Regions from separate parts of the Nostoc piscinale CENA21 genome, predicted to be linked through region 2. Evidence: riboswitches for the same ligand, from Rfam matches in the RefSeq annotation. Region 2 holds a riboswitch; each other region holds the start of a gene.
What was found. Region 2 has a riboswitch for cobalamin ahead of cobG (precorrin-3B synthase). Riboswitches for the same ligand answer to the same signal wherever they lie in the genome.

Region 1 (6,748 bases), 1.1 Mb from region 2:
CTCCTTCATCCTCACCCGCTAACCCATCAAATAACATTTCATATATTAACGGTACACCCAACTCTAACTCTTCTAATAAAGAACGCTGATTAAAGACATCTTGCGGTTCACCTTCTAAAATTAGGTTTCCTTTATCCATCACAAAAACCCAATCTGCCCAACGATATACCAAATCTAAATCGTGGGTTGCCATCATTAAAGTTGTGCCATTTCGATGAATTCTTTGCAGAGTTTTAATCAAATTCCGCGTATGTTTCACATCCAAATAAGCTGTCGGTTCATCTAACAATAATAGTTCAGGATTCAATACCATCACATCTGCTATGGAAACTCGCTTCTTCTGCCCTAAACTTAAATGATGTACTGGTCTTTCTGCTAAAGCTGTCAACCCAAATTCTAGTAATACCTGTTCTACTCGTGCTTGAATTTCTGCAACTGGCAAGTCTAAATTACACAAGCCATAAGATATATCTTCCTCTACAGTAGAAGCCACTAGTTGCTGTTCGGGGTCTTGAAAGATTAGCCCGACTTGTTGGCGCAATTTACCCAGATAATTGCGATGATAATTTAACGCTTCTCCGCGCCACCGCACAACGCCAGAATCAGGTTTATATAAACCATTAGCTAATAAAAATAGTGTGGTTTTACCACAACCATTCTGCCCAATTAACGCACATCTTTTACCTAATGGAACTTTTAAGTTAAGACCATTTAAAGCTGATTGTTGTGCGCCAGAATAAGTGTAATAGACTTGCTCAAATTCTAATAAATATTCCTGCATTCCGCCAAAATTCCAATCCTATTAAACCAATACAGCCGCAAACTGCTTCGATGATATATCTGTTTTGGGGATGATAGCGGCGAGGATGCCAAACTTTAAATTCACCGACAAAACCCCGCGCTTCTAAACCCAGAGAAAACTGACTATATGCTTGTAAAGTACGCTGTAAAAGTTGTCCAATTAATATGGCTAAACTTTTCATCCAACTGTGCCAAGTGCGATAGCCACCACGGGAATTCTGCGCTGTCCATATTTCATTAGTTGTATTCAGCAAAATGAAAATAAACCGATACATCAGTAATAACAAATCAGTTAACAGCACCGGAAATCGCAAGTAACGCAAAGTTTGTAATATTTCCGTAAATGGCACAGTTAACATGAGAAAATATAAGCAAGAAACTGAGGCTAAAGCTCTGGTGAAGATTGACCATGCTTGCAGGCTGCCATGATGACTAACATAAATATAGAATTGCCCAAAAGTTAGCCCATATAAAGCATCTAACTGCACTTTTGGCAAATCATGAATTGACACCCCATTCATCATCAAAGCTGGTAAACTTGTCAAACAAAAAACGATGGTAAATAATAACAAGCGAAAATAAATACCAGCCGGAATTTTGGCATAAACAATTGTCCAAACAGCCATCCAAATTGCTATTAAAATCTGCACTAGTGGATGAGTAGCTAAGGCAATTGCCAGAGTAGTCAAGGCAAAAATTAGTTTATGCTCTGGTGGTAATTTTCGCAGCCGATTAGTATAAGCTAACGTATCTAATTGCAAACTCATTCTTCATGCTTTTGTTGTTGGGAACGGCCTTTATATAAGCCAATTGCGTAACCAATTACTCCCGCACCCAAAGCCGCTTGCGACGCAAATAATAAGCTTGCTATTTCACCACTAGCTGGTTCAAAAATTGATTTAAACCAAGGTTTATATTCTGGTTGTATCTCACTTATAGCTTCTTGTGCTTTGCTATCAGCACCTCCAAATTCTGCACCACGGACAAAAATTAATGGTGCAACAGCTAAAGCTAATACAGCTAATACTAATAACCAGTTACTCAACCCTTTTTTAGACTGATTCATTTCCTTGGGGTTCCCGTTTGATTAATTTCAGTAATTCTAATTCTTGAGGATTATAAGATTGCAACCAGTTCCACACTAATACAGTTAGCAATCCTTCACTAATTGCAAGAGGAACTTGCGTTAAGGCAAAAATGCCGGCAAATTTGGTGAATGAAGCAATGAAACCACCAACAGGTGCAGGAAAAGCTAAGGCGAGTTGAATAGAAGTAATGATGTAGGTGAGTAAATCTGAGATGGCGGCGGCGAGAAATATGGCGATTTTTGCTTTACCACCTAGCTTAATTGTGAAATTATATATCCAGTAAGCGGCAAATGGCCCAGCGATCGCCATCGAAAACGCATTTGCACCCAGTGTCGTCAAACCGCCATGTGCTAATAACAAAGCTTGAAATAACAATACTAAGCTACCCAAAACCGACATAGTTAAGGGGCCAAACAACACCGCACCTAACCCTGTGCCGGTAGGATGAGAACAACTACCTGTAACCGAAGGGATTTTCAACGCTGAAAGTACAAAAGTAAACGCACCCGCCAAGCCCAGTAATAGTTTAAGCTGGGGGTTAGCTTGGGTAATGCGCGTCAAACTCCGTAACCCTAAAAGAAAAAATGGTAATGCGACAACCCACCAAAAAATTGCCCACTGCACAGGTAAAAAACCTTCCATAATGTGCATTGCGTAGGCGGGTTTGGGTAAACCAACTACTAAATAAAAACTAATTACTGCCATCAGGCATAGACTAGCTAAAGCCTGCTGTTTTCTGTTCATAATCTGTACCTCGCAGATTTATGTAAATATATTCAGTTATATCGGCGGGCATCCTGACTCACCCAATTATTGGTTCACAGTTGCGGGACAGTGCCGGATTCTCACCGAACTTTCCCCCTTACGTCTAATGGCTGCTCCCCATCAGAACCGATCTCAGTAAATATATCACTATTTTTAATGTTGGCACTTCCATCAAAGCCGCATCTATTTCAAAAATCAAATATAGTATCATCCATCAGAGTTAGGTGAGGTTGAATGCAGAAATTAACAAAACAGGTGGTACTTTGGCTAAGTGCAACTATGATGGTTTTGGGTTTGGTAAGTTGCGATAAATTCTTTGGTGCTTCTGGGGACTTGGTAGAACGAGTGAGTGATGGGGATACTTTAGCTGTCAAAGATGCAAAAGGAAATAAATTCAATGTGCGCTTTGCTTGTGTGGATGCGCCAGAAGTACCTCATTCCCAAAAAGAAAGGAACAGTAACCGCGTCACTGATCGCAATCAATTTGACTGGGGTGCCAAAGCACAAGCACGCTTACAACAATTAGTAAAACAATCAGGCGATCGCGTGATGTTGACGATTACAGATAGCGATCGCTATGGCAGAAAGGTGGCAGAAGTCCGCTTAAAAGACGGTACTTTTGTCCAAGAAATTTTATTAAAAGAAGGTTTAGCTAAAGTTTATCGCCCTTATTTAAACAAATGTCCGAGTAAAGATTTAGTTCAAAAAGCGGAAGCACAAGCACAACAGCAAAAACTAGGTGTTTGGAGTGATAGCAAATTCACCAACCCTTGGGAATATCGCAGTCTTGTAAAAGGAGGCAGGAGGCAGGAGGTAAAATTTTAATGTTGCTGTTTAAAAGATACTCATCCATCTGCGTCTTAGAATGAAAAAACTTTCACACTTCATACTTCCTCTTCCAGAATGAAAAAACTTTCACACTTCATACTTCCTCTTCCCATCCATGTTGACAAGCTATTTCTTTGGTGACAAATTCAATCAGGGTTGGGGGTGCGGCCGAGATTAAAACACTCGGATAAACTGCTGTACCCCAAATAGGATGAACCAGCACACAACATTTATTTTTTATGACTGGATAGCCGAGTAACGCTTTGACTACAGCAGTATCATTATGTGGCATTGCGCCAGGACGTGAAAGTAAAGGATAGCCAGTACGCGGATCAATTAAATCTGAGAAATAGCCGCGATCGCGCAGTTCAAAAGCTACATCACAACCAAATCCCATAAACCTTTGGCGTAACTTTTGTTTCTCCGTTTCGATTTCTTTGGTACTTTCCACTAAAGGAAATTGCGATCGCTGCAAAACAATCACAACCCAAAAAAAGGGTTCTTGTTTCCAATCTGGTAATATCCGTTCGCAATTAGTACATATATATTGGCTAGGTGCATGAATAGAAATTTGCACAGCTTGTCCCATATCGCCAGTTAAATTTATGGGACTGGTTTGTTCCGAAATGTAAACGCTTGGGTAGTTCACTAAATTGATATGGTTTTTTACAAGTTGTTAATTTATTCCTTGGGATCGATAATAACTCTTAAAACTTTATAAAAACCATCATTTTTCGCCCAGCAGTCAGATTTTATTGCAATTTATATATATAGATTATGAATTTTTAATTTAATTTTTATCTTTTATTAACCTTATTTGAAACTCAGCACTAACACCTTGGAGATTAATATTTTTAGACTGCTGATGCTCTTCAGTTTATATGTACTACTTTTCCCGCTTGTAATATTTTTGGAGAAGTTGCCCTAACCATCAAGTCAGGACAACTTCTGGTACACCCCTTGCACAATAAAAACAATATCAGTATTCACAACAATTTGTTTGCCAAATTGGCAAAAATTAAAAATTCAACGTTAGTCAAGTGTAATATCTGCTTAAGTCTGAGGTGGATAATCAAGCTGAACGATTCAGGTAAATTTACTCAATCTGTCTCTGCTTCCCGAATCAGGCGTTGTGAATTGTCATAATATAAGCAGTTACTTGATTGAGTCTCAACAGTGAAATCTCCTTCATTGCGTCAATCCTAGCTTTCAGGAATCAACTAAACTCAGTGAGGCGACTCATGAATATTGATCAGCAACTCAATGTTAATTTACGTGCAGAACTGGAAGTAGCTAAAAGACAATTGAAATCTGACCAAAAAGGTGGAATTGCAGCCTTAGATAAGATTTATCGCCAAGGTAAAGTCCCAGAAGTAACTTTGAATGGTCGCTATTGGGGTGAGTTTTTGACTGCTAATTTCAATCCGGTTTTAGATAGTTGGTTAGATATCATCACAAAAATGTGGCTACCTTGGGAGGGTAAAACATTTGATGCCAGGAATAATACTGGCGATAATATTTTTACCAATGATGGGTTATTACTAGGGCGCTTAATCTGGCCTTTATATAATGGTTATGTGGCAGATACGAGAGGAAGAACCCTGGCATTTAAATTTCAGACATCCCGTGGTCAGTGTTTATTAGAACCGGATATTGAAGTTTTACGCTTGAGCTTTGATTTACCAGAGAACCCCAAATTTCTGATTCGGGAATTGGTAGACCAATTAGTTCAAATTGATGATGATTTTTACCTAGGAAAAGCCGTACTCAAACATCCAGATGGTGGTAGATTTTGTGCTGCTTATTTTACCTTAAAATCTGGGTTAGTTTCACATTAATGATATAGAAGTAGGTAGGGCATTTTCCGATAATATATCTATCAAAATGCAAGATAGTAAATGCCCACCTGACAGATACAACAATTGTATCTGCGGTTGATTTTTTCCAATCTTCAACTCTGCTAAATATCCCATTCTTCATATTCCACAAAATAAATACATTGATCACACAATTCAGCCGGATTTACTGCACATTGAATATAAGGCGATCGCGCATTATATAAACAATCATTTTTATCAAGCAGATTTTGGGGTTTGCGACTTTGATTTTCTTCTCTAACTTGCATTGGTGGTGTAGCGATCGCTGATATAACTCCTAGTAAATACCAAACTCCACCACAAACAATCATCAACATAAAATCAGCAATACGTCGCATATTCAACCCCTAGCTAAAATCCAAACTTGTCAATGATTTTAGCGATATTAAAATATTTCTTCATCCGTCATTAGCTATTCGTCTTTAGTAAATAAAAATAAACAATAATTGTCTAAAAAGGATAAATATACAGAAAATACTAGTATCTAAAGATATATTAGTGAGTTTAAGGCGCATGAATATCTGTTGAGTATGTCACTGATATATCAAACCCTAGTAGTATAATCTACTCTGGTTTATTGTATCGCCCAAGTATAAGTTTGGTACTGCTCTCATGTTGTTAAATCCAGTTGTGACCATCGAGATATTTCAAAAACAAGCCGAGCCTCAAATATATGCAGCAGATCAGATCATCTTTACAGAAGGACAGCCTGGTGATTTTATGTTTGGGATTATCACAGGAGAAATTAACATCTTAGTTAACGGCAAAGTTGTAGAAACAATTACATCAGGTGATGTGTTTGGAACGGGAGTACTTGTAGGCATTAAAAATCGGACTTATACTGCGATCTCTAAAACTGAATGCAAACTTGTCTCTTTAGATGAAAAAAGATTTCTCTTCGCAGTTCAAGAAACACCTATGTTTGCACTGCACGTCATCAAAAACTATTCAGAGCGTTTGTCTCGATTGCAACACATGGTTTAGAGGTTATTGATAAAGTAAGAGTTTAATTTTCTACCAAACTTGGCGCAAATCTAAAACTACCCCAGATAATCAGGGTTGTTGTGATTTATTAAATGACTACCCTGAATATATCTCCTATCAATCTTTTTGCTGAGAAAATTTGTAACTACCCCATAAAGATAAAGCGATCGCCACTACTAATAAAATCGGTATACTGTACCAAGGAAACTCCGATAAAGGTGAGTAAACAGCAGCCCGTAAACCAGTGCTGGCGTAAGTTAAAGGTAATAAGTAAACTACACATTTCAACGCAATTGGTAAGGTGCTGGGGTCAAAAAAAAGTTGCGCCAAGGAAAGACATCGGCACAATGACGAAGTTGTTATATAGTCCCACAGATTCGAGCGATCGCACACTTAACCCAACAA
Region 2 (6,748 bases):
TGCTCGCGGTTTAGGTATTTATTTAGGAGAATAGCCAAATTCTCTCAGGGTGTGTTAGGTGCAGGTTGTGAGTAATTCATCACAAATATATCCGAGTTCCTAACGCACCAATACTGAAGCGATCGCATTACTAAAACCTAATATTCAGGACTTACGCACAGGCTAAGGAAAAACTAACCACAGAAGCGCAGAGTTCACAGAGAAATAAGAGTTTGAGAGGTGCTTTGCGTAAGTCCTAATCTTATAAACGCCAAAGTTCTTTCAACTTGTCAATTAAAACTTTTTGCCTTTTTTCAATAATTTCAGATGTCCATTCTTTTTCCATCAACACTTGTGTAGTGAGTGCAAAATTACAAATACCTTTCTTAGTCGTAAAATATTTCTGCTTTTTAGTCTCGAAATCAAAGTTTTGAGCCATGCTATTTTTACCAGAAGATAATAAAACTAAATTACCTAACCGATGTACATATTTTTCCTTATCTTCCTGAGTAGGAAACAAGGTTAACCACTCACTATCAGCAGATGGATTTTGTGGTAGTACGTGTTCAACTGTAATATTAGAAAAAGTATAAGCAGGCTTTCCTTCGGCAAGGGCAGAATCTAAGCGCAGCAAAACATAACTTCTGATTTTCTTGATTAAATAAAGGTCGCCATTTAGAATTTTGAGGATATTTTCTTTTTCTTTATAAGTCAATTGTAATGGTGAGTCTGGTGTATCCAAATCTTCTCGATTATCAATAGCATGTAGTAACTTGCTATAACGTTCAATACGTTCATTGATATTAGCACGCTGAATCATTAAACAAGAAGCCAGCCTATCTAAATCTGAAAAGAATCGGAATAACAATTCAGGATTATGATAATTTTGCGATAAATAAAAAATAGCTGGTGGTATCCAATCGGAATTGTCAATTAATTGCAACCATTGGAATAATATATTAATTTCATCTGTCCATAAACTTCCTTCGTAAACTTGATGCTGGATATCATAAAAAGCATCAGCTAAAGGCAGTAAAATCTTATCAATAAACTGCTGAGGGTATTCTGTAGGTGATGGATGAACATCTCTCTTAAACTCTTTGAGTATGCTTTCACGTAGTTTTAATTTACTATGAATCATTCTAATGTGAGAAAAGAGACTTTTGAATGTATCACGCCCCAATCTTTCCTCTACATTTTCCCATTTCTCACTATATTTATCCTGATATTCTGAGGGGATTTTTCCAATAATCTCTGCTTTTAAAATATCAGCATGTGATAAATCAAGACCTCGATTATTCAACACTGAAAATATTCGATAACCAGATTCAATATCTGGGGTTGACACTAATACTATAAAGCAACGTTTAATAAGAAACTGAATAAAGCGAAGAAGTTGAAATTCTGGGATAATTTTCAGCTTATCTAGAAAAAGCAAGACATTTTGCTTTAGATTTTTACAACTATCCGATAGTTTGCTATCAATCAAAACATTCAATTTTTCAAGACCACTTTCAGATTGAATATATTCTTTAAAGAATGGTGTATCTTTTTCACGTAAAGTCAACCTATAAATATTATTTTCTGGTTCAAAAGGATCTTCTTGGTATAGATATTTAGTTAATATATGTTTATATTCTTTACTAACCGATGCTCTTAAAGCAGCTAATAGTAAAGTAATTGTAGTCAAACGCTGTTGACCATCAATGACTTTAGCATCTGTTGTATCTCCTTTAATAAGTACAATACTACCTAAAAAGTATGGATTAATATCATCAATCTTCTCGTCACCATCTCCCAAAGCACTGATTAAATCTTCAAAAAGTTCTCCTGCTTGTTCCGTTGTCCAAGCATAGGGACGCTGATATAGAGGAATCGTAAAAATAAAATCATCACTAAATACTTTGTGAATAGGAAGTTGATTAGCTTGAATGGTAAATGTACTCATTCGTATCTCCTTTAGCGGCGTAGTAGATTACACTTTCACTAAAGTTAGTTTTCCCAACTTGAAGAGCAATATTTGATAGCAGTACAGTTTATGCAATCATATTTGATGTACGCAAATTGTATGACTCAGATACCCCAAGTCCTCAAAAAGCCAAGTATCTGTTAATTCACCAATCATTGATGAAAAAAAATGTGAAGCCTAGAGCATAGCGAAGACGGTCTCATGGTAAATTACTAAGACTTGGAGTTGGGAAACTCCGGTGAAATTCCGGGACTGTGCCGCAGCTGTGAAGGGAAATCCCAAGTCAGAATGCCAACTCCGGGTGTGTCTATAAGACATCATGATGATCTACTCTCTGCGTTGCACAGAGAAGGAGTTGAGAAGTTGGTTTCGGGATTTACAGCCTGTCCGGGGTTATTCTACGCTACATCTGCCCAAGATGGAATTTTATCTCGCCTGAGAATACCTGGTGGGATACTTAATAGTAAACAATGTCAGGCGATCGCAGCGATCGCAGATATGTACGGTGGTGGTTATGTGGATGTCACGAATCGCGCTAACCTGCAAATCAGAGAAATTAGCAAAGGTATCAGCAGCGAAGTTTTACAACAGCTACAGGATTTGGGTATAGGCTCTCACAATTCCGCTATAGACCACATCCGTAATATTATGACCAGTCCGACAGCAGGTATCGATCCTGAAGAATTAATCGACACTCGTCCTTTCGTTCAAAGCTGGGATGCTTATTTAGCAGAACATTCGGAACTATCAGCACTCTCGGCTAAGTTTAGTGTTTGCTTTGATGGCGGCGGTAAAGTTTCGGTAAGCGATCGCCTCAATGATATCCTGTTGAGGGCTGAGTTAAGCGACACTCAAGTTTACTTCCGCTTATATCTAAGTTTCATCAAAAGCAAACCACCCATTGATACAGGAATTATCTTGTTACCAGAACAATGTTTGTCTGTTTTGGCAGCTTTAGCAGATATTTATTTACAACATACTGATGTTCAACTTAAGCGCAAGCCACGCTTACAAGAAGTTATCAACAGTTTGGGATATGAAAATTATCTTCAGCAAGTTGAACAGCGTTTAACTTTTACTTTGCAGCGTTCTCAACCTTCCCCAGCAACAAAAGAAGTAGGTTTCTGGCATATTGGTACTCATCCCCAACGCCAGGAAAATTTATTTTATATTGGTGTAGTCTTACCGCTTGGTCGGTTAGAAAGTCAGCAGTTGCGGCGTTTGGGTGATTTAGCCGCCAAATATGGTAATGGAACCACCAGACTCACACCTTGGCAAAATTTACTCATCACTGATATTCCCCAAGGGTGCGTTATTGATGTTGAAAATGAAATAGCAGACTTAGGCTTAGATTTCACCGTCACTAATATTAAAAGTTCATTAGTTGCTTGTTCTGGTAAACGCGGTTGTGCGGCTTCAGCTACCGATACTAAAGGTCATGCTTTAGCATTAGCCGATTATTTCAAAAATCGTGTTCAGCTAAATCGCCCGATTAACATTCACCTGAGCGGCTGTGCAAAATCTTGCGCCCAACATCATCAAGGTGACATCACTTTACTGGGTGTGAGCGATCGCAACATAGAAACCTATCACATTTACGTCGGCGATCATGATAGTCACGAAAAATTCGGTCGCCAAATCTATCAAAACGTAAGTTTTACAGAATTACCTGCACGGATAGAACAAATGCTCACAGTGTATAAAAATCATCGCCTGCACCATGACGAATCTTTTACCGAATTTGTCAATCGATACGAGACTACCCAACTAAAACAGTTATTTAAGATTCCCAACATCTGTGTTCATCTGCGTTCATCTGTGGTTGTTAATTGAAAATGTCCGACTATATCCGCAACGCTAACGAAATCTACCGTAATTCTTTTTCCATCATTCGCTCAGAAGCTAACTTAGATGCACTGCCGCTAGATGTAGCAAAAGTTGCTGTACGTCTAATTCATGCCTGTGGAATGACGGATATTGTGACTGAATTGGGATATTCACCCACAGCAGTACAATCAGCACGCGCCGCACTCAAAGCCGGCGCACCAATTTTATGTGATTGTCGGATGGTGGCGGAGGGAGTTACTAGGCGGCGACTACCAGCCAATAACGAAGTTATCTGCACCTTGAATTATCCCGAAGTCCCAAAACTCGCCCAAAAACTTGGTAATACAAGGTCAGCCGCAGCTTTAGAATTATGGCAATCGCATCTAGAAAACTCAGTCGTAGCCATTGGTAATGCACCCACCGCCCTATTTAGGTTACTCGAAATGCTAGACGAAGGAGCGCCGAAACCGGCGGTGATTTTGGGTTTCCCTGTGGGATTTGTGGGTGCAGCAGAATCAAAAGCCGCCTTAGCAGCAGATAGCCGGAATGTACCATTTATGACATTATATGGTCGGCGGGGTGGTAGTGCGATCGCCGCCGCCGCAGTTAACGCCTTGGCAACGGAGGAAGAATAATCATGACAACCAAAGGCCGTCTGTATGGAGTTGGTGTAGGCCCTGGCGACCCCGAACTGTTAACTATTAAAGCACTGCGGCTGTTGCAGGCTGCACCTGTAATTGCCTATCAATCAGCCACCGATAAAGAGAGTATAGCGCGGGCGATCGTTTCCCAATATTTAACAGGCAACCAAATCGAAGTCGCCTTTCACCTCCCCCGCGCCTTAGAACCAGAAAAAGCCAAAGCCATTTACGACCAAGAAGTTGAGCCAATTGCCCAACACCTCGCGGCTGGACGTGATGTCGTTGTACTGTGTGAAGGCGATCCGTTTTTCTACGGCTCATTCATGTATGTATACACACGCCTATCTCAGCACTACCACACAGAAGTTGTTCCTGGTGTTTCCTCTCTCATGGCTTGTCCTGTAGCTTTAGGTGTACCCTTCACCTACTACAACGATATTCTCACCGTTTTACCAGCCCCACTCCCAGCCGAAGAACTCATTACCCAACTGCTAACCACCGATGCCGCCGCAATCATGAAACTAGGCCGTCACTTTACCAAAGTACGAAACATCTTGCATCAATTAGGACTAGCATCACGAGCATTATATATTGAGCGTGCAACTATGACACAGCAGAAAATTGTCCCCTTAGATGAAGTTAATCCGGCGGAAGTACCTTATTTCGCCATGATTGTTATCCCCAGCAAAAATCGCCTATAGAACTAGTACAACAAGGCAAAAGTCAAAAGTCAAAAAAAGTTCTTCTGTGAAGGAAGGGAACAGGGAACAGAAGAAATAAAAATCGCCTTAACTGAACTGTATTGATTTATAAACACCTCTCCCTTGTCTTCCTTGTCTCCCTTATCTTTCTTGTTCACATATCAACTAGGACTGCTATATGAGTCCTAATATAAATTCAAAAAAATTTAAGGGGTGATTTGGTAATCACCCCCATATTCCCCTCATATTAGAATTTACTTTCAGCACCCTTGTTGAGAATCTATTTTTACTTTGAAATATTAACTAAACTGTCCACTTGAGCATTAGCTAAAGTTGGGGCAGTAAAAATTTGAGAGTAAAGGCTTGCTGGTTGTTGACGAGCTACAACTGGTAGAACTTGGCGAGCGTGAGTAGCAATTTCTACGGTTTTCACGTCATAAGTCTGCGTTGCTAGTTTGGGATACAAACCGATACCGATGATGGGAAGTAGCAGAGAAGCAGTGATAAACAACTCACGAGGTTTAACATCAGGAACTACAGCATCTAGATGTAACTCTTCGCTTTGTTTGCCGTAGAATACTTGGCGCAGCATAGACAGCAAGTAGATTGGTGTCAAAATCACACCGACTGCGGAAAGTAGTACAACTACAATCTTGAAGCTGGAACTGTAAACATCACTGGTAGCGATACCGAGGAAAACCATCAATTCGCCTACGAAACCACTCATCCCAGGTAAAGCCAGAGAAGCCATTGCACCAGCAGTATACAAAGCGAAGGTTCTTGGCATTACCTTACCAATGCCACCCATTTTATCCATCATTAAGGTGTGGGTGCGTTCGTAAGTTACACCAGATAAGAAGAATAAACTAGCAGCAATCAAACCGTGGGAAACCATTTGTAACACGGCTCCACTGATACCCACTTCTGTGTAAGAAGCTAAACCAATCAGCACAAACCCCATGTGGGCGATAGAAGAGTAAGCCAAGCGGCGTTTGAGGTTGGTTTGAGCAAAGGCGCAACAAGCACCGTAGACAATATTAACGACACCTAAGATTGCTAAAACTGGAGCAAAGTAAACATGAGCGTTAGGTAACATTTCGATGTTGAAGCGAATTAAGGCATAACCACCCATCTTCAACAACACGCCAGCCAAAATCATAGAACCAGGTGCAGATGCTTCACCATGAGCATCGGGTAGCCAGGTGTGTAAGGGAAAGATTGGCAACTTCACACCAAAGGCAATTAATAAAGCAGCGTAAACTAATAATTCAAAAGCTTTAGGATATTGTTTCATTCCCAGAGATGCGATGTCAAAGGTGAAGGTGTCACCAGAGAACGCCATCGCAAAACCGGCTACAAGAATAAATATGGAAGCAGCAGCAGTATAGAGAATAAATTTGGTAGCAGCGTAACGGCGTTTAGCACCACCCCAAATGGAAATTAGCAGGTATACAGGAACTAGCTCGATTTCCCACATCAGGAAGAACAAGAGCAAGTCTTGGGCAAGAAACACACCCAACTGGGCGCTGTACATCACCAACATCAACCCATAAAACAATCGCGGCTTGTTGGTTACTTTCCAAGCCGCGAAGATTGCGAGGGTGTTGATTAAGCCTGTTAACAAGATGAGG
Region 3 (6,748 bases), 880 kb from region 2:
GATTAGGATTTTAGATTTTGGATTAACAGGAAAAGCTTTGTCTTTCTAAGTCCAAAATCTCTAATCTGAATAATTAAAGTGTAAAATTGGTTCCTACATAAAATTTTCTGGGATTCGAGATTATATAATCTAAAATCCGAAATCTAAAATCTAAAATTATAAGAGTGCGAGAGTTGTGGAGAAGGGGACGCTAGTTGAATTTAGGGTTCAAGGCGATCGCCGTCTGGGTGTGGTAGATCGTCCAGATGGTAAGACCCGTTGGTTTGTGGTAGATGAACGTGGTCAATCCCACAGCCTCGCGCCGAGACAAATTACATATACAGTTAACGGACAAACCTACAAGTCCTCTGAAATTCCAAAATTTCTCGAAGAAGTCAAACCATATTTAGACCCATCTAGCTTAGAAGTGGCTTGGGAATTATTGGTGGAAGATGGAGAAGCAGTCACCCCATCGCAAATGGCGAATCTGCTGTTTTCCGAATCAGAACCAGCCCCTTGTTATGCAGCCCATTGCTTGTTATCAGATGACAAACTCTACTTCAAGCAAAAAGGCGATGCTTATGAACCGCGCACAACCGCCCAAGTAGCCGAACGTAAACATCAGATAGAAGTAGAAACCCTCAAAGCCAAGGGACAGCAAGAATTTTTAGTGCGTGTAGAACAAGCACTCAAAGGTGAAGCGGTAGAATGGCAAAGACACGATCGCCATCGTCTAGAAGCATTAGAAAAATACGCAGCTTTAATGGCTGATATTGTGCGGGAGGGAGTAAAATATGATGCGCTATCTAGGGCGTATCCTCCTCCAGCACCAGTCTTAGAAACGATGAATATGCTGGGGCGGCCTGGAACCCCCCAAGGAGCTTTTCAATTATTAGTAGACCTGGGCTGGTGGAGTCCTTATGAAAACTTGTTCCTGCGTCGTTCGTCAATTCCTGTTCAGTTTACTAGCAAGGTATTAGAAGTGGCGCAACAGCGTTTGGATTCCCCAACAACAGACTTGGATGCAAATCGCCTGGATTTGACTCATCTAAAGGTTTACACAATTGATGATGAAAGTACCACTGAGATAGATGATGGTCTGAGTTGGGAATCACTCAGTGATGGTCAAGAAAGATTGTGGGTACATATTGCTGACCCGACGCGCTGGTTAGAACCAGAAGATGACTTAGATTTAGAAGCCAGAAAGCGGGGAAGTACGGTTTATTTACCCACAGGGATGGTTCCCATGTTCCCAGAAATCTTGGCGACTGGGCCGATGAGTTTGGTACAGGGGAGAATTTGTTGCGCCCTCAGCTTTGGGATTATTCTAGATAGCAATGGGGCAGTAGAAGATTACAGCATTCACGCCAGCTTGATTAAACCGACATATCGCCTCACCTATGAAGATGTCGATGAGATGCTGGAATTAGGCGTGCAAGCAGAACCAGAAATTGCCGCGATCGCAAATTGGGCAATCAAACGCAAATCTTGGCGTTACAACCAAGGAGCCATCAGCATCAATATGCCAGAGGCAATGATTAAAGTCAAAGGTGACGATATTAGTATTGATATCTTAGACGATTCCTCATCACGGCAACTGGTAGCAGAAATGATGATTCTTGCTGGTGAAGTCGCCGCCCGTTACGGTCAAACTCATAATATACCTCTGCCCTTCCGTGGTCAGCCACAGCCAGAATTGCCCCCAGAAGAAGAATTAATTCAACTCCCTGCTGGGTTTGTACGTGCTTGTGCAATGCGGCGGTGTATGCCCAAGAGTGAAATGAGCATCACACCTCTACGTCATGCGGGTTTGGGATTAGATACTTATACCCAAGCCACTTCGCCCATCCGGCGCTACAGTGATTTACTCACTCATTTTCAACTCAAAGCCCATCTGCGCGGCGAAGTTCTGCCTTTTTCCGCCGAACAACTCAAAGAAGTAATGATGACTGTCTCTACCATTACCCAAGAAGTAACAATGGTAGAACGGCAAACTAATAGATATTGGGCATTAGAATATCTCCGCCGTCATCCTGAACAAGTTTGGTCAGTCACAGTCTTAATGTGGTTGCGTGAGGACAGTAACTTAGCACTGATTCTATTAGAAGATTTGGGCTTGCAGTTACCAATGGCTTTTAGACGTTCTGTAACCTTGGGTGAACAGTTATTAGTGAAAGTGAGTATTGCCGACCCACAAAAAGACATGATTCAATTCCAAGAAATCATGTATCAAGAAGCTCAGTCCGCGGCTAATTAATTTTTATTGTAATTCAGCACCAAATCATAGTTTTTGAATCCTCTCTCAAAAACTAAAATAGTTGTGTTTGACCGAAATGACTAAAATGATGGAATAGAGTTTGAATAAAATTAACCGCAGATAAACGCAGATGGACGCGGATAAAATTGCGATTATTTGCACAGATATAGCTGTGTCGGTCTAGTGGAATCTCTCGACTTACAATATTTTTAGTGTAACTTTTATAAGCTAATTACTTTACTTATTGTCACAAATATTACTGCTATTGATGTATCAAATTTACGGATGCTAAATATTACTACTTAAAAATCTTTTATCATGAAGCGATCGCAAGCGCATTTTTACTTAGTCCCCATACTCACAACATTAACAATTACAGCACTTTGCGAGACTAACTGGTACAGTAGCAGCAGTGAGAAAAATAGTTTTGAAGTTGCTGACTGGAGCATAAAAGTACTCCAAGAGCTAAGAGTTGTTCGACGGCAAATTTATTATGTGGAGAAAACTTTCTGATAAATGCCTTGAGTTGCCACCATAAATGTTCGATGGGATTAAATTCTGGGGAATAAGGTGATAAGTAAACGACTCTGGCACCGACGGACTCTATCATCTCCTTGATACCTTTGATCTTGTGTGCCCTCAAATTATCCATTACTACTACTGCTCCGGGCCATAATTGAGGCAATAGTTCTTCTTGAATAAATTGTTTGAAGTCATCACCCGTCATAGATTTGTCTAATGTCTTCATTGCTAGGATGGACTTGTGGCTGATTGCCCCGACGACAGTTACCCGACTTCCACGATAAAATGGCTTGACATCATACACCCGCGTTCCTTTTTTACTTCTGCCCAGTTCCCGCATTAACCCTAGCAATATTCCCATTTCGTCCAGGAACACCAAGTCATCTACAAATACATCCCGGATAATTTCCCAATACTCTAACCGTTTATTTTGTGTTGTTTCTCTGTGACCTTGGCTGCTTTTTGAGTGTTTTTTTTTGACTGTCAATTCTTGTTTTTGGAGAAATCTGCACATTGCACTCTCACTCAATCTGACTCCTGTTTTTTCTCCCCAATATTCACAATATTCGGCTAGGGTATAATCTGGAAATTCCGCCACCATTTCCTCTATCTGGTGTTCATAACCAGACAGTTGACTTGCTTTTCCTCCCGTTGCTGGTCTTGGCTGTAACGTTCCTTGTTCCCGTTTTTGCTTTACCAATCCTTGCACTGTATTTTTACTTACCTTGAATCTTGCTGCTACTTTCCTAATTGATGTATTTCCTGCTTCGTAAACACTAATTATTTTCTCTCTTAAATCTATTGAGTATGGTTTCATCTTATTTTTTACTTTATCTTCTTAAATATTGTGCCTAACTGTTACGCAAAGTGCTGTATTATGGGATTTGTTAGATATCCGACTTCTTAAAAAAAGTCGGGTATCTCGCAGTCCAACAACAAAATATTGATGATATTGACTGGAATTTTTAGCCTTAATTGAATTGTACTACCCTATACTCTTACTTTTTAATTTATCTAATAACCAAGCTACTGCACCATCAACATCTGTAACTTGTTCGCCGGTTGGGACTGAGGAACGCTTGACCATAACAACCTGTACACCCAGTTCTCGTGCGGCAATAATTTTGGCGTAAGTTGCATCACCACCACTATTTTTACTCACAATGGTGTCAATGTTGTGCTGAACCAGAATTTTCCGTTCATTTTCTAGGATAAAAGGGCCGCGATCGCACAATATTATTCCCGGTGGTACTAAGGCATCTTTTCCAGGCGGGTCAATCATCCGCATCAGAAACCATATATCTTGAAGATGGGCAAAAGTGCTGAGTTCTTGTCTGCCAACGGTTAAGAATACTCGTTTGGCTTGGTTTGGCAAAATATCGGCGGCGGCGGCATTACTATCTACTTCAATCCAGCGATCGCTTGTTGTTTTCTCCCAAGCAGGACGAATTAACATTAATCTGGGTATCCCGACTTCATTGGCTGCCGCCGCCGCATTGTATGATATTTGACTGGCGAAGGGATGGGTAGCATCAATTAACACATCAATTTTCATTTGACGCAGATATTCTACCAGTCCATCCACACCCCCAAAACCACCAATCCGCACATTTCTAGAGGGAAGCGAGGGTTCACGGGTGCGACCGGCTAAAGATGCGATCGCTTCAATCCCATCAATAGTTGCAACTCTCGCACCGAGTTCTGTCGCTTCTGTGGTTCCACCCAAAATTAAAACACGTTTATTCTCAGCACTCAGCACTTTTAACTCAGCACTATTTTACAAGGGTGGAATTTTCGCTAATATACCCCGTTTCAAGGGTTCGGGTCGTTCTGACCAAGGCAATACTCCGTCAGTTTTAGTGTAGTACTGCTCGGCACACTCCAAAACAGCCGCCGCACTGTTATCAAAATCTAAATCACCAAACAGATAAGTTAACTTACCTTGAGCAGCAAAAGCAACAACACAAGAACGGTTACAAGCACTCATACATTCAACCGCTTGGATCGGAAATTCTTCGCGTAAATCCCAATCTTGCGCCAATTGCTGAATTTGGTGCAGGAGTTTTTGACCGCCACTTTCACCTACACGCTTACCATCTTGCCAAACACTGGCACAGGTTTGGCAAACAAATAAAGTATGAGTATGAGCAGCAATATTGTCAGAATTACTTGTAATAGCAGTATGGGCAGCAGTCATCCGTACCTCGCAGATGTGATGGACTTAATTTTATAATTCGGCGGGCATCCTGACTGGGAAAGTAGCTTGTAAACATTTGACCTTTCCTTCACAGTTGCGGGACAGCGTCGGATTTGCACCGAACTTTCCCCCTTTCCTTTGGTGGCTGATCCCCACCAAAACCGAATGTTCTAACTATCATAAACTTTTACCCGCCTAAGTTGTACAGCAGGTGATAGGTTACAGAGTTAAAAATCTGTTGCTATCTAATGTTTATAAAGAACAAAATCCCTAACTTATAAACAAAGTTAAGGATATCAGAAAACATTAATTTTCATAGAATAAAAGATACTAGTACAGGTCAGCGTAAATAAACAGACCATCTCGAATTGCAAAAAGGCTTGTGGTATGATGATTCTTTCTTTTTCCTTTTGACTTTTTCCTGGTTGTACTAACCCCTAGCCTCTCTTTCATCCAAAGCTTGTAAGATTTATTTCATTTTTCCTATGTAAATTTAATGAGCAAAAGTTTTTTGTAGAGATGCTAGTTGTACATCAACCTCACTGAGATAGCTGGGATTGTATAAAAATTGATTGGGGATTTTTTTGGCATTAACGGCAGCTTTTACCACATCTTCTGCCTTAACATTACCGTGCTGGTGTTGAAATATCAAAGTCTTGCCACTGGGAATGCCTTGTGATTCTAAATTACCTTGATAAGCAAGATAAACTAGATTCAGCGGTTGCATCACATGAGAATTAGTAACATTACTGGGCGACATATAAGAGTTAACAGATGTGGTGATTACTTGCCCATGTGTTGTAATATTAGCAACATTAGCATTATGAGAGATTTTTTCACCATTCGCTTGAGCCGACGAAATTCCAGCAGACAAAATTACAGCAGCGACAGTAAAAAAAGAAGTTGTGATAGTTGAGATTTTCATAAGCTTATACCTTGGTTCGTTTTAATAGTTGGGATAGAAGTTGACTAGTATTAATATTTTTTTATAACTTAAGACTTTTGTTGCTGAATTCACCTGAATGGTTGAATTAAGGCTTGGTTAATTGAGTGGATAGTTGTAAAGGGTAACTACAGTCACAATATTCTGATTCCAGAAAAGATGAATAAAAATTTAGCAAGTTTACAGATTTTTCTGTGATGTATTTTTAGACTGCTTGGAGAAAATTAGCGATCGCTCTATTTATCATTTTACGCGATCGCTTACACTGAAGTTAACGGGTTAAAACGCGATTTTGTAAGTTTAATTCCAAGCGATCGCCTGGTTTAGGTTCTAACACCTGGGTAGTAAGATTATTCTTCTGGAAAGAAGTCCGCAAATCTTCAGCCGTCCCCACAGCCTTTAAAAAGTTAACCATCAACCCCTCATAGGTTGCATCAGCCTTTGCTGCTGTAGGTAGGATAAATTGTGGTTGCAGCCATTTAGCTACTTCCAAAGCACTGTTTGTTCCGCGAATAATTGCGCCAACTAACGGTAATGTCAAATCAACCGTTGGTGTAATTAGCACATCTACCGGTGCAAATTGTTTTAACTGTGGCGAGTGATAGCCATGCGGCTCATAATAGAGGGTGAAATCAGTAGCTAATTCTTTTAACAAATAACTGTTTTCTATCAAAGTCGGGCCAATAGGAGAACCAGGTAAAGCCCGAATTTCTAATTGATTATTAAAAGTAAAAGTTTCACCATGCCCTAGACAAGTGACACAAGTGTAACCCAAATCTTGAACCACTTTGGTCGCATTAGGCGAAGCCACAACCGGAATTGTATGGTCAAGTTGCTTTAATGTCGGCAA

Region 1: linked by a shared signal. The riboswitch ahead of ACX27_RS15630 (energy-coupling factor ABC transporter permease) and the one ahead of cobG (precorrin-3B synthase) in region 2 are both predicted to bind cobalamin.
Region 3: linked by a shared signal. The riboswitch ahead of ACX27_RS24095 (DUF1636 domain-containing protein) and the one ahead of cobG (precorrin-3B synthase) in region 2 are both predicted to bind cobalamin.

The regions. Positions count from the first base shown of each region.
Region 1 covers NZ_CP012036.1:3,633,198-3,639,945, reverse strand. Annotated here, with positions in the region: gene ACX27_RS15645 (energy-coupling factor ABC transporter ATP-binding protein) at 1-781, opposite strand, end outside; gene cbiQ (cobalt ECF transporter T component CbiQ) at 756-1,568, opposite strand; gene ACX27_RS15635 (energy-coupling factor ABC transporter substrate-binding protein) at 1,565-1,867, opposite strand; gene ACX27_RS15630 (energy-coupling factor ABC transporter permease) at 1,854-2,633, opposite strand; cobalamin riboswitch at 2,660-2,800, opposite strand; gene ACX27_RS15625 (thermonuclease family protein) at 2,889-3,479, shown strand; gene ACX27_RS15620 (methylmalonic aciduria and homocystinuria type D protein) at 3,577-4,131, opposite strand; gene ACX27_RS15615 (hypothetical protein) at 4,724-5,320, shown strand; gene ACX27_RS15610 (DUF6464 family protein) at 5,443-5,697, opposite strand; gene ACX27_RS15605 (Crp/Fnr family transcriptional regulator) at 5,975-6,343, shown strand; partial or broken gene ACX27_RS15600 (ABC transporter permease) at 6,461-6,748, opposite strand, start outside.
Region 2 covers NZ_CP012036.1:4,765,798-4,772,545, forward strand. Annotated here, with positions in the region: gene ACX27_RS20470 (ATP-dependent 6-phosphofructokinase) at 1-34, shown strand, start outside; gene ACX27_RS20475 (DUF262 domain-containing protein) at 242-1,927, opposite strand; cobalamin riboswitch at 2,134-2,262, shown strand; gene cobG (precorrin-3B synthase) at 2,288-3,781, shown strand; gene ACX27_RS20485 (precorrin-8X methylmutase) at 3,784-4,410, shown strand; gene ACX27_RS20490 (precorrin-2 C(20)-methyltransferase) at 4,413-5,117, shown strand; gene ACX27_RS20495 (NAD(P)H-quinone oxidoreductase subunit 4) at 5,404-6,748, opposite strand, start outside.
Region 3 covers NZ_CP012036.1:5,647,533-5,654,280, reverse strand. Annotated here, with positions in the region: gene ACX27_RS24115 (ribonuclease catalytic domain-containing protein) at 176-2,236, shown strand; gene ACX27_RS31200 (IS630 family transposase) at 2,628-3,575, opposite strand; gene ACX27_RS24100 (cobalt-precorrin-6A reductase) at 3,744-4,517, opposite strand; gene ACX27_RS24095 (DUF1636 domain-containing protein) at 4,536-4,955, opposite strand; cobalamin riboswitch at 4,978-5,136, opposite strand; gene ACX27_RS24090 (hypothetical protein) at 5,449-5,880, opposite strand; gene ACX27_RS24085 (MBL fold metallo-hydrolase) at 6,170-6,748, opposite strand, start outside.